3 linked regions of the Methylomagnum ishizawai genome follow. The protein of the gene in region 1 interacts with the protein of each later gene in a pairwise test. Links are inferred from orthologs where the notes say so. Each region holds a gene or a part of one and is shown on either strand. Other genes may lie near its edges. The genes, in order: ybgC, acpP and secA.

Region 1 (3,891 bases):
GCTTCGGCTTTGCGCTTGGCTTCCGCCGCCTCATGCTTGGCGGCTTCTTCCGCCCGGTGCTTGGCTTCGGCTTCGTCTTGGCGCTTTTCTTCCTCGCGGTGCTTCTGGTCGGCAAGCTTTTTCATCGTCTGCTGGCGCTGGCGCTCTTCCGACTCGGCGCGATGCTTGGCTTCTTCTTCCAGCTTGCGGCGGGCTTCGAGCGCGGCCTGCCGCTCCAGTTCCTCGGCTTGGCGGACCTTGAACTCCTCCGCCTTGCGGGCGGCTTCGGCGGTGGCTTGCTGGCGCTCGGCCTCTTGCCGCAAGCGCTGGGCTTCGGCTTGCTGGCGCTCCTGCTCGGCCTGGGCTTCGGCGGCGCGCTGCTGCTCGATGCGTTGCTGGCGCTGTAGCTCGGCTTGCTGTCGGGCTTGGAGGGCGGCTTCGATCTGGGCAGCGTCCACCGTGACGGCCTGGATGATCTCGGGTTGCGGCGGTTCCTTCACTTCCCGCATCGCATCGAATTGGAACGCGAACAGCAGCACCAAAACGATATGCAACGCCAGCGAAAGCGCCAGCGGCAGGCCCAGCCGCTTGTGTTGGGGCACGGTCATTCTTCGGCGGGCGCGGTCATGAGGCCGACGTTGGGAACGCCGGCGTTCTTGAGGTTCGCCATGACGGTGACGACGCGGCCATAATCGACCGCCTTGTCGCCCCGGATCAAAACCGCCAGCCCCGGTTTGGCGGCGAGGGCTTCGGCCACCTTGCCGCCGAGTTCGGCGTCGGCGACTTCGGTGTCGCCCTGGTTGCCGACATCGAGATACAGGCTGCCGTCCGACTTGATGGAGATGATGATGGGCAAATCCTGGGTGGGATCGACCGCCTTGGCCTCGGCCTGGGGCAGGTCCACATCCACGCCGGTTTGCAGCATGGGGGCCGTGACCATGAAGATGATCAACAGCACCAGGGACACGTCGATATAGGGCACGACGTTGATTTCGGCCATGGGCTTGCGGCGGTTGTTACGGCTTTTTCCGGCGGACACGTTCATCGTCGCCCCCTAGGCGGATTCGCCTCCCGCCCAAGCCGTCCGATCTTGCGGCGGATGGGTGCGGGAGTGGATTGAAAAGGCGTGGGCCTGGCGATGGAGGAGGCTGAGGAATTCTTCGGTGAAGGCTTCGTAGCGGTTGGCGAGGCGGCCGATTTCGGTGGAATAGCGGTTATAGGCCATGACCGCCGGGATCGCCGCGAACAAGCCCATGGCGGTGGCGACCAGGGCTTCGGAAATGCCGGGGGCCACCATCGCCAGCGTGGCTTGCTTGACACTGCCGAGCGAACGGAACGAATTCATGATGCCCCAGACCGTGCCGAACAAACCGACATAGGGGCTGGTGGAACCGACCGTGGCGAGGAAGGGCAGGCGTTCGTCGAGGGCGTCGAGTTCACGGTTGAGGGCGACCCGCATCACCCGCGCCGCGCCTTCCATCACTGCGTCGGCGGCGATGTTGGGCTGTTGGCGCAAGCGGGCGAATTCCTTGAAACCGGCCATGAAGATGTTTTCCAGACCTTCGGTGCCGTATTCGTCCTTGGCCAGTTCGCGGTACAAATCGGCCAGGTCGATCCCGGACCAGAAGCGTTCCTCGAAGGCGTCGGTGGTTTGCTGGGCGCGGGTGATCTCCCGCCATTTCGAGAAGATGAAGGTCCAAGAAACCACGGAAGCCAGGATCAAAAGCCCCATCACGACCTGCACCACCGGGCTGGCTTCTTGGATGAGGGTGAATATCGAAAGGTCGGATGTCATCGAAACTCCAGATCGGTTTAAACATGCCCCGGTCGCGGGGACGCCAAAGCTCGGAAAAAACCAGGATTCAATCCCCGCGCAAACACCTGAGCAAGGAATCCGGCAAAGGCTTGGGCCGGAACGCCGCCGCCGCGAGGCAAGCCACTTTCACCTTGGCCCGGCACAGCGCCTCATCCCCACGCCATACCGTTTGCTTGAATACCAAACTGGCGGCTTTGGCCTGCTCGATTGCCGTGGTCACGCACAGCAACTCGTTGAATTTGGCGGGCCGCAAAAAATCCATCTCCACGGCGCGGACCACGAACAACAGGTCTTCCCGCTCCCGCAATTTGTCCAACTCGAAACCCCAAGCCCTGAGCATCTCGCAGCGGGCGCGCTCGAAAAATTTCAGGTAATTAGCGTGGTAAACCACGCCACCCGCGTCGGTGTCTTCGTAATAAACGCGGATGGGCCAGCGGAACACCGCTTCCCCACCGTCATGATCCCTGCTCATCGCTTTAATTCCGCTTAAAACAAGTCTTCATGGGTCGGCGGCGTCTTCGGTGGCTTCAAGCCTAGATGCAAATAGGCGCTGCGGGTCGCCACCCGGCCCCGCGGGGTCCGCATGATGAACCCTTGCTGGATCAAATACGGTTCCAGCACATCCTCGATGGTACCGCGTTCCTCGCCGATGGCGGCGGCGATATTATCGAGGCCCACCGGCCCGCCCTCGAATTTGTCGATGAGGGTGTTGAGCAACCTGCGGTCGAGTTCGTCGAAACCATGCTTGTCCACCTTGAGCATGTCCAGGGCTTGGTCGGCGACTTCCGCCGTGACCTTGCCATCGGCGCGGACCTCGGCGAAATCGCGCACCCGCCGCAGCAGGCGGTTGGCGATGCGCGGCGTGCCCCGCGAACGGCGGGCGATCTCGAAAGCGCCCTCGGGACTCATGTCCATCCCCAAAATCCGCGCCGAGCGCCCGACGATCAGGGCCAGTTCGTCATGGGTGTAGAACTCCAGCCGGTGGACGATGCCGAAACGGTCGCGCAGGGGCGAGGTCAGCAGTCCGGCCCGCGTGGTCGCCCCGACCAGGGTGAACGGCGGAATATCCAGCTTGATCGAGCGCGCCGCCGGTCCTTCGCCGATCATGATATCGATTTGGTAATCCTCCATGGCGGGATACAGCGTTTCCTCGACCACGGCGCTGAGGCGGTGGATTTCGTCGATGAAGAGGATATCGCGGGGTTCCAGATTGGTCAGGAGCGCCGCCACATCGCCAGCCTTTTCCAGCACCGGGCCGGAAGTTTGGCGGAGGCTCACGCCCATTTCGTTGGCGACGATGTTGGCCAGGGTAGTTTTGCCCAAACCCGGCGGGCCGAAGATCAACACATGGTCGAGCGCCTCGCCCCGGCCCCGCGCGGCCTGGATGAAGATGGCGAGTTGCTCGCGCATGGCTTTCTGGCCGATGTAGTCGTCGAGGCGCTTGGGGCGGATGGCGCGGTCGATGGCGTCTTCTTCGCGGGCAGCCTTGGGGCTGATGAGTCTTGGGGTGGGCATGGCGATATTAGGCAAGCAACCGGGAATCCAATCGAATTAGCCGATGAAACATGAAAGGGAGGCGATTCACTCAAGTGTCGAAATACCCTACCGCGCCGCCGACTGCAACGCCAGCCGGATAATCTCCTCGCTGCGCTTCCCTTCCACATCGAGCTTACGCACCAAGCCCGCTGCCTCCTGCGGCTTGAAACCCAAGGCGACAAGCGCGCTGAGCGCGTCGTCCACCGGGCTGGCTTCCGGGGCCGGGAGCCGTCCCGCGCCCGGCAATGCCACCGTGGTCAAGGTCGGCATCCGGTCGCGCAATTCGATCAGGAGCCGCTCGGCGGTCTTCTTGCCGACACCGGGCAGGCGCACCAAACGGGCCGCGTCCTGGTTATCCACGCAGCGGTGGAACTCCTCCACACTCAGCCCGGACAACACACCGAGCGCCAATCTCGCGCCCACGCCGTTGACCTTGATCAGCGTGCGGAACAAGCTCCGTTCGGCCTCGGAAATGAAGCCGAACAGGCTATGGGCATCCTCGCGCACCGCCAGATGGGTGTAGAGCATCACTTCCCCGCCCAGGTCCGGCAGTTTGTAGA
Region 2 (3,801 bases), 2.2 Mb from region 1 along the record:
CGGCTTTGCTGCGGTATTGAGGTAGGTGTATGGAAGTGAAAGTGACCGATCATCATTTGGCGTTTGTGTTTCCGGGACAGGGCTCCCAGGCGGTGGGCATGTTGGCTGGTTTGGCTGCGGTCCACCCGGAAGTCGAGGCGACCTTCGGGTTCGCTTCCGAGGTGCTGGGTTACGACCTGTGGGACTTGGTCCAGCACGGTCCCGCCGAGCGTTTGAACCAAACCATCCATACCCAACCGGCCATGTTGGCGGCGGGCGTGGCGGCGTGGCGGGTGTGGTGCAGGCAAACCCAGGTCAGGCCGGGCTGGCTGGCCGGACATAGCCTGGGCGAATACACCGCGCTGGTTTGCGCCGGGGCTTTGGATTTCCAGGCGGCGGTACGCTTGGTCGAAGAACGCGCCCGTTTGATGCAGGAGGCCGTGCCCGCCGATGTCGGGGCCATGGCCGCGATCCTGGGGTTGGGCGATGCCGAAGTGGTGGAGGTTTGCGCCCGCGCCAGCAGCGACAGCGAAATCGTGACGGCGGCCAATTTCAACGATCCCAAGCAAATCGTCATCGCGGGCGACAAGGCGGCGGTGATGCGGGCGGTCGATCTCGCCAAGGCTGCCGGGGCCAAGCGGGCGGTGGTGCTGCCGGTCAGCGTGCCTTCGCATTGCCCTTTGATGAAGCCCGCTGCCGGGCGCTTCGCGCCGGTCTTGGACGCCACCGCCATCGCGCCGCCGACCTTCGCCGTGGTCCACAATGTCGATGTCGCCACCCATCCAGAGCCCGCCGCCATCCGCGCCGCCTTGGCGCAACAACTCCATGGCGCGGTGCGTTGGGCCGATTCCGTCCGCTATATGTCCCAACAGGGCGTGGACCGTTACGTCGAATGTGGCCCCGGCAAGGTGCTGGCCGGTCTCAATAAGCGCATCGTCCCCGAGGCCAAGACCGAAAGCCTGTTCGATCCTGCCTCCCTAGCCAAAGCCTTGGAGCTTGCCCCATGAGTTCACAGATCGCGATAGTCACCGGCGCGAGCCGGGGCATCGGCCGCGCCATCGCCCTGCGTCTCGCGCAGGACGGCCACACCGTCATCGGCACCGCCACCACCGAAGCCGGGGCCGAAGCCATCACCCAGACGCTGGCCGAAGCCGGTCTGAAAGGCGCGGGCAAGGTGCTGAACGTGGCCGAGGCCGAAGCTATCGAGCCTTTCATCAAGGCCGTGTCGGACCAATTCGGTGTGCCCACGATCCTGGTCAACAACGCCGGCATCACCCGCGACAACCTGATGCTCCGCATGAAGGACGAGGAATGGGACGAGGTGATCCGCACCAACCTGACCTCGATTTTCCGCCTGAGCAAGGCTTGCCTCAAGGGCATGATGAAGGCCAGGACCGGGCGCATCGTCAACGTCACTTCCGTGGTCGGGGCTACCGGCAACGCCGGGCAGGCCAATTACGCGGCGGCGAAGGCGGGCATCATCGGCTTCGGCAAATCGCTGGCCAAAGAGGTCGGTTCCCGCAATATCACCGTGAACTCGGTCGCCCCCGGCTTTATCGACACCGACATGACCCGCGCCTTGCCGGAAGAACACCGCAAGGCGCTATTGAGCAACATCCCGTTGGCCCGCCTCGGCGAGGCCCACGAGATCGCCAGTGCCGTGGCCTTCCTCTGTTCCGACGGGGCTGGTTACATCACCGGCGAAACCCTGCACGTCAACGGCGGAATGCATATGGCATAATGCGGCCCCGCGTGGCCGCTGGTGCCATCGGGGAAGGGAAACCGCGCAACCAGCGCGGTTCCAGCATCCCAGGCGGATCGAAATTCCCCGCCGCGGAGAAAAATCTTGTAATCATTGGGTTTCAAATTAAAATTTGCCAACTCGATTAAAACCAGAGAAACATTTGAGGATATAAAAATGAGTGATGTAGCTGAGCGTGTTAAGAAAATCGTGGCCGAGCAATTGGGCGTGAAGGAAGAAGTCTCCAACGAAGCCTCCTTCGTCGATGATCTCGGTGCCGATTCCCTGGACACGGTCGAACTGGTCATGGCTTTGGAAGAAGAGTTCGAGTGCGAGATCCCGGACGAAGACGCCGAGAAGATCACCACCGTGCAACAGGCCATCGATTACATCGAAGCTCACGTCTAATCGATAGGGCCGGATCACCGCCCCGCAAGTCGATACTTCGCGGGGCTTTCTTTTGTATTGACGCAATCCGCTTGGAAGGAAAGACCTTGAGTAAGAGACGCGTGGTCGTCACCGGGCTGGGCGTGGTTTCCCCCGTCGGTCTGTCGGTGGGCGAGGCCTGGGATAATGTGCTGAATGGCCGGAGCGGTATCGGGCACATCGAACATTTCGACGTATCGGAGTTCTCGTCCCGCATCGGCGGCAGCGTGAGGAATTTCGACATCGCCCGCTATATCAGCGAGAAGGAAGCCAAGAAGATGGATATTTTCATCCATTATGGCATCGCCGCGGGTTGTCAGGCTTTCGAGGATTCGGGGCTGGTGGTGACGCCGGAGAACGCCGAGCGCATCGGGGTCGCCATCGGTTCCGGGATCGGTGGCATCACCGGCATCGAACACGGCCACGATTGTTTTCTCAAAGGCGGGCCGCGCAAGATTTCCCCTTTCTTCGTGCCTAGCAATATCATCAACATGATTTCGGGCAACCTGTCGGTCAAGTACGGTTTGCAAGGCCCGAATTTCGCTATCGTCACCGCCTGCGCCACCGGCACCCATAACATCGGCGAGGCCGTGCGGCTGATCGCCTATGGCGATGCCGACGCCATGGTGGCGGGCGGCGCGGAAATGGCGACCTCGCCGACTTCGCTGGGCGGTTTCGCCTCGGCCCGCGCCCTGACCCGCCGCAACGACGATCCCTTGCGGGCCAGCCGTCCCTGGGACAAGGACCGCGATGGCTTCGTGCTGAGCGACGGTGCCGGTGTCCTGGTGCTGGAGGAACTCGAACACGCCCAGCGGCGCGGCGCGAGAATCTACGCCGAAGTGGTGGGCTACGGCCTGAGCGGCGACGCCTACCATATGACCCAGCCGCCGGAAAACGGCGAGGGCGCGGCCCGCTGCATGAAAGCCGCCCTGCGCGACGCGGGCCTCAATCCCGAGGACATCGATTACATCAACGCCCACGGCACTTCGACCCCCGCCGGGGATATCGCCGAAACCCGGGCGATGAAAACCGTGTTCGGCGACCATGCCTACAAGGTCGCGGTGAGTTCCACCAAATCCATGACCGGCCATATGCTGGGCGCGGCGGGCGGCATCGAAGCCCTGTTCTCGGCCTTGGCTTTGCGCGACCAGGTGGCCCCGCCCACCATCAACCTCGACCATCCCGATCCCGAGTGCGATCTGGATTTCATCCCCCACACCGCCCGCGAGATGAAGCTGGAATATGTCATGTCCAATTCCTTCGGCTTCGGCGGCACCAACGGCACGGTGATCCTCAAGCGCTACGCTTGAGGTTCCCGGCAGCGGGGGCTTCTTCCGGGAAGCCCTGTCGATTCCTTCCCGCCTGCATGCATCGAAGGTGGTCCCGGTGAGCGCGATGGTTTTGGTGAATGGCGAGCCGGCGTCCCAGGTGGACGTGGCCGACCGGGGTTTCCAGTATGGCGACGGCGTTTTCACCACGCTCAAGGTGCTGCGCGGCGTTCCCCTGTTCCTGGAAGCGCATCTAGCGCGGTTGGAACGCGACGCCGCCCGGCTGTTCCTGCCGGTGCCCGACCGGGCGGTCCTGGAGGCCGAAGTCCGCCAACTCTGCGGACTCAAGCCCGAGGGCGTGCTGAAAATCCAGTGGACCGGCGGCGG
Region 3 (4,260 bases), 1.1 Mb from region 1 along the record:
GGCCGCTTGCAGGCTGGCCGCTTCGACCTGGGCATCGGTGGCGACGAAGGCCAGCAGGGTCGCCATATTGGGCTGGATCATGCCCGCGCCCTTGGCGATGCCGGTGATCGTCACCGTATGGCCGTCGAGTTCCAAGGTCCGGCTGGCCAGCTTGGGCCGGGTATCGGTGGTCATGATGGCGCGGGCGGCACGTTCCCAGCCGTTTTCGGTCAGCGCGGCCAGGGCGGCGGGCAAGGCTGTTTCGATCTTGTCCACCGGCAGATATTCGCCGATGACCCCGGTCGAGAACGGCATCACCTGCTCGGCGGCACCACCGGCCAATCCGGCCAGGAGACCGCAGGTGGCACGGGCATCCGCCAAGCCACGCGGGCCGGTGCCGGCATTGGCATTGCCCGAATTGATCAGCAGCCAGCGCGGCTGCCGGGCCAGATGCTCGCGGGCCACGATCACCGGCGCGGCGCAAAAGGCGTTGCGGGTAAACACGGCAGCGGCGCTCGAACCCTCCGCCGCTTCGATTACCAGCACATCGTCCCGGCCCGCCCGTTTGATGGCGGCTCCCGCCGCGCCCAGGCGGATACCCCGGACCGGCAAGGCTTCTATGGATTTGACGATTCGGCTCAACTCCCTACCCTCCCCAGTTCAGGCCAGCTTGCCGTGGCATTGCTTGAATTTCATGCCGGAACCGCAAGGACAAGGATCGTTGCGGCCCACCTTGGCGAACGGGCTGGTCGAAGGAACCGCCGGACGGGGTTGCGGTGCGGCGGGAGAAGCCATTCCAGGCTCGGCCTCGGTGCCGATTTCCAGGGCGCTACCCGCTTCGGCATGCTGGAATTGCATTTCCACAGGGGCGTTGCGCTGTTCCTCCATGACCTTGACCTCCTCCTCGCTGCGCACATGCACCTTGGAGACGATGCCGATGACCTCGTGCTTGATGCCATCCAGCATGGAGGTGAACATCTCGAAGGCTTCGCGCTTGTATTCCTGCTTGGGGTCTTTCTGGGCGTAGCCGCGCAGGTGGATACCCTGGCGCAGATGGTCCATGGCGGCGAGATGGTCCTTCCAGGCGCTATCCAACACCTGCAACATCACGGTCTTCTCGAAATGCCGCATGATCTGCACGCCGACGGACTCGACCTTGGCTTCGTAGAGCGCGTGCAATTCCTCGATGAGCTTTTGCTTGAGGCGGTCTTCGTACAAATGGGTATCCGCGTCCAACCAAGCCTGGACCGGCACCTTGGAACCCAGGTCGCGTTCCAAGGCTTCCTCCAAGCCCTTGACATCCCATTGCTCTTCCAAGGTGTGGGGCGGGATGAACTGCTCGAACAACTGCGCGGCCACGGCTTCGCGGGCTTCGGTGATGGCGGCGGAAATATCCTCGACCTGCATCAGTTCGTCGCGCATGTGGTAGATCACCTTGCGCTGGTCGTTGGCGACGTTGTCGTATTCCAACAATTGCTTGCGGATATCGAAGTTGCGGGCCTCGACCTTGCGCTGGGCGTTCTCGATGGCGCGGGTAACCCAAGGATGCTCGATGGCCTCGCCCTGCTGCATCCCCAACTTCTGCATCAAAGCCGCCACCCGGTCGGAGGCGAAAATCCGCATCAAGGGGTCTTGCAGCGAGAGGTAGAAGCGCGAGGAACCGGGGTCGCCCTGACGGCCCGAACGCCCGCGCAACTGGTTGTCGATGCGGCGCGATTCATGGCGTTCGGAACCGATGACGTGCAAGCCGCCAGAAGCCACCACGTCTTCGTGGCGCTGTTTCCATTCGGCCTTGATGCGGGCGACGGCGGCCTCGTCGTTGGGATCGATGCCGCGCATGTCCTCCTCCACGCTACCGCCCAGCACGATGTCGGTACCGCGCCCGGCCATATTGGTGGCGATGGTGATGGTGCCGGGCTTGCCGGCCTGGGCCACGATATGGGCTTCCTGCTCGTGGTGCTTGGCGTTCAAGACCTGATGGGCAATGCCCTCGCGGCGCAGCAACTGGGAAATGACTTCGGAATTCTCGATGGAGGTGGTGCCGACCAGGACCGGCTGGCGGCGTTGCACGCAATCGCGGATATCCTCGACGATGGCGCCGTGTTTTTCCTCGACCGTGAGATAGACCAAATCGCCCAAATCCTTGCGCGATACCGGCCGGTTGGCCGGGATGCACACCACTTCCAGGCCGTAGATTTGGTGGAACTCGGTGGCTTCGGTATCGGCGGTGCCGGTCATGCCGGACAGCTTGCCGTAGAGGCGGAAATAGTTCTGGAAGGTGATCGCGGCCAGGGTTTGGCTTTCGTTCTGGACCTGGACGTTTTCCTTGGCCTCGACGGCTTGGTGCAGACCTTCCGACCAGCGCCGACCCGGCATGGCCCGGCCCGTGAATTCGTCCACGATGATGACCTGGCCCTCGCGCACGATGTAGTCCACATCGCGCTGGAAGATGGCGTGGGCCTTGAGCGAGGCGTTGATGTAATGCATCAAGCGGATGTTGACGGCATCGTACAGGCTCTCGTTGGGCTGGATCAGGCCATGCTGGACCAGGAGCTTCTCGATGTGTTCGTGGCCGGTCTCGGTCAGGTAGACCTGGCGCGATTTCTCGTCCACCGAGTAATCGCCGGGGCCGTGTTCCTTTTCCTGCTTGGTCAAATGCGGCATGAGGACGTTGACCTTCTGGTAGAGGTCGCTGCGGTCCTCGGAAGTGCCGGAGATAATCAGGGGCGTCCGCGCCTCGTCGATGAGGATGGAATCCACCTCGTCCACGATGGCGAAGAATTTGTCGCGCTGGACCCGCTGTTCCTGGCTGAAGGCCATGTTGTCGCGCAGGTAGTCGAAGCCGAATTCGTTGTTGGTGCCGTAGGTGATATCGGCGGCGTAGGCTTCGCGGCGCTCTTCGTTGGACAGGTTGGTGACAATGGTCCCGACCGTGAGTCCCAGGAATTGATAGATGCGGCCCATCCAGTCCGAGTCGCGGCGGGCGAGGTAGTCGTTCACCGTCACCACATGCACGCCCTTGCCAGGGAGGGCGTTGAGATAGGCGGCCAAGGTCGCGACCAGGGTCTTGCCTTCGCCGGTCTTCATCTCGGCGATCTTGCCGTCGTTCAACACCATGCCGCCGATCAACTGCACATCGAAATGGCGCATGTTGAGGACACGCCAAGAGGCTTCCCGCACGGTGGCGAAGGCTTCGGGCAACAAGGAATCGAGGGTTTCGCCCCGCGCCAGCCGTTCGCGGAATTCCTGGGTCTTGGCGCTGAGGGCGGCATCGGACAGCTGCTGGAACTCCGGCTCCAGGGCATTGATCCGTTTGACTATTTTGGTTTTTTTTCTGACGATGCGATCGTTGCGGCTACCAACGATACTTTTGACCAGCTTGCCTAGCATTGCGGGTGATTCCCAATCCGAACTACAGAATCCGGGGATGATACCGTAAAAGCGTGGCGTTTATAATGATTCGAGTTTCCGCGGTGCTTTCCAGGGGTAGCCCAACCCGCGCCGATACCCCACCTTCCCCCCGGTTCCCACCATGGCCGACCAGCCCGAACCCGTCCGTCAACACCTGCGTAGCGAGGGCCTGGCGGCGCTCCGCACCGAATTGGACAAGCAAGCCCGCCTGCTCCAGATCGTGCGCCAAACCCTGCCGGAATCCATGCGCGAGCATTGCCGCCATTGTCTGCTGGAGGCGGGCGGCAAGCTGCTGCTCTACACCGAATCCGCCGCCTTCGCCTACCAACTCAGGTTCTACGGTCCCGCCGTCGCCGCCCAGGTCGCCGAAGCCGCCGGCCTCGACACCCCGCCCGAGGTGCGGGTCCGCAACCTGACCCCCAACGGCGCGGAGCAAGCCCGCTATGCCAAACCCAAGGTCTTCCAGCCCCCGCCCGCGAACGTCGCCGAGCTATTGCGGGAAAACGCCGCCGCCACCCCGCACGAAGACCTGCGGGAAGCCTTGTTGCGCCTGAGCCGGACCGTGGACGAACTCAACCGGCGCGGCCCGCAAGAACCGGACGGCCCGCCCAAAACCGGGCCGGGACGCTAGACCCGGCCACGCCCCGACCCAACGGCGGGCCGCTCCAAGCGCAAAAAAGCCGCCATGCCCAGGCATGGCGGCTTTCTCCTATTCCAGCCTCGCCCGCCGGGGACGGGAATCGCCGATCCCGCCCCGGCGCTATCCGCGCTTAGAAACGGCGTCCGGCACCGAAGCCACCCCGGCCACCGCCGAAGCCACCACCGGCGGGACGATCCTCGCGCGGACGGGCTTCGTTGACGGTCAGGTTG

Evidence for each region.
Region 2: the proteins of ybgC (region 1) and acpP interact in binary tests that used the Escherichia coli proteins (3 or more experiments, as listed by UniProt). The link is inferred for Methylomagnum ishizawai from one-to-one orthologs.
Region 3: the proteins of ybgC (region 1) and secA interact in binary tests that used the Escherichia coli proteins (3 or more experiments, as listed by UniProt). The link is inferred for Methylomagnum ishizawai from one-to-one orthologs.

Annotation. Positions count from the first base shown.
Region 1 is NZ_FXAM01000001.1:4,073,956-4,077,846, forward strand. What follows is about bases 555-3,480. They hold ybgC (tol-pal system-associated acyl-CoA thioesterase), read right to left. Parts: upstream 2,268-3,480; coding sequence 1,842-2,267; downstream 555-1,841. Other genes in these bases: tolA (cell envelope integrity protein TolA), read right to left, coding at 555-581; tolR (protein TolR), read right to left, coding at 584-1,024; tolQ (protein TolQ), read right to left, coding at 1,034-1,774; ruvB (Holliday junction branch migration DNA helicase RuvB), read right to left, coding at 2,282-3,310; ruvA (Holliday junction branch migration protein RuvA), read right to left, coding at 3,398-3,480. Also shown: more of tolA, read right to left, coding at 1-554; more of ruvA, read right to left, coding at 3,481-3,891.
Region 2 is NZ_FXAM01000001.1:1,864,013-1,867,813, forward strand. What follows is about bases 677-3,512. They hold acpP (acyl carrier protein), read left to right. Parts: upstream 677-1,897; coding sequence 1,898-2,128; downstream 2,129-3,512. Other genes in these bases: fabD (ACP S-malonyltransferase), read left to right, coding at 677-986; fabG (3-oxoacyl-ACP reductase FabG), read left to right, coding at 983-1,720; fabF (beta-ketoacyl-ACP synthase II), read left to right, coding at 2,215-3,456. In the rest of the region: B9N93_RS08420 (beta-ketoacyl-ACP synthase III), read left to right, coding at 1-20; more of fabD, read left to right, coding at 30-676; pabC (aminodeoxychorismate lyase), read left to right, coding at 3,542-3,801. UniProt on the Escherichia coli protein: Carrier of the growing fatty acid chain in fatty acid biosynthesis.
Region 3 is NZ_FXAM01000001.1:2,998,832-3,003,091, forward strand. What follows is about bases 440-3,734. They hold secA (preprotein translocase subunit SecA), read right to left. Parts: upstream 3,370-3,734; coding sequence 640-3,369; downstream 440-639. Other genes in these bases: argJ (bifunctional glutamate N-acetyltransferase/amino-acid acetyltransferase ArgJ), read right to left, coding at 440-621; B9N93_RS13230 (DciA family protein), read left to right, coding at 3,512-3,734. Also shown: more of argJ, read right to left, coding at 1-439; more of B9N93_RS13230, read left to right, coding at 3,735-4,021; B9N93_RS13235 (RNA recognition motif domain-containing protein), read right to left, coding at 4,161-4,260. UniProt on the Escherichia coli protein: Required for protein export, interacts with the SecYEG preprotein conducting channel.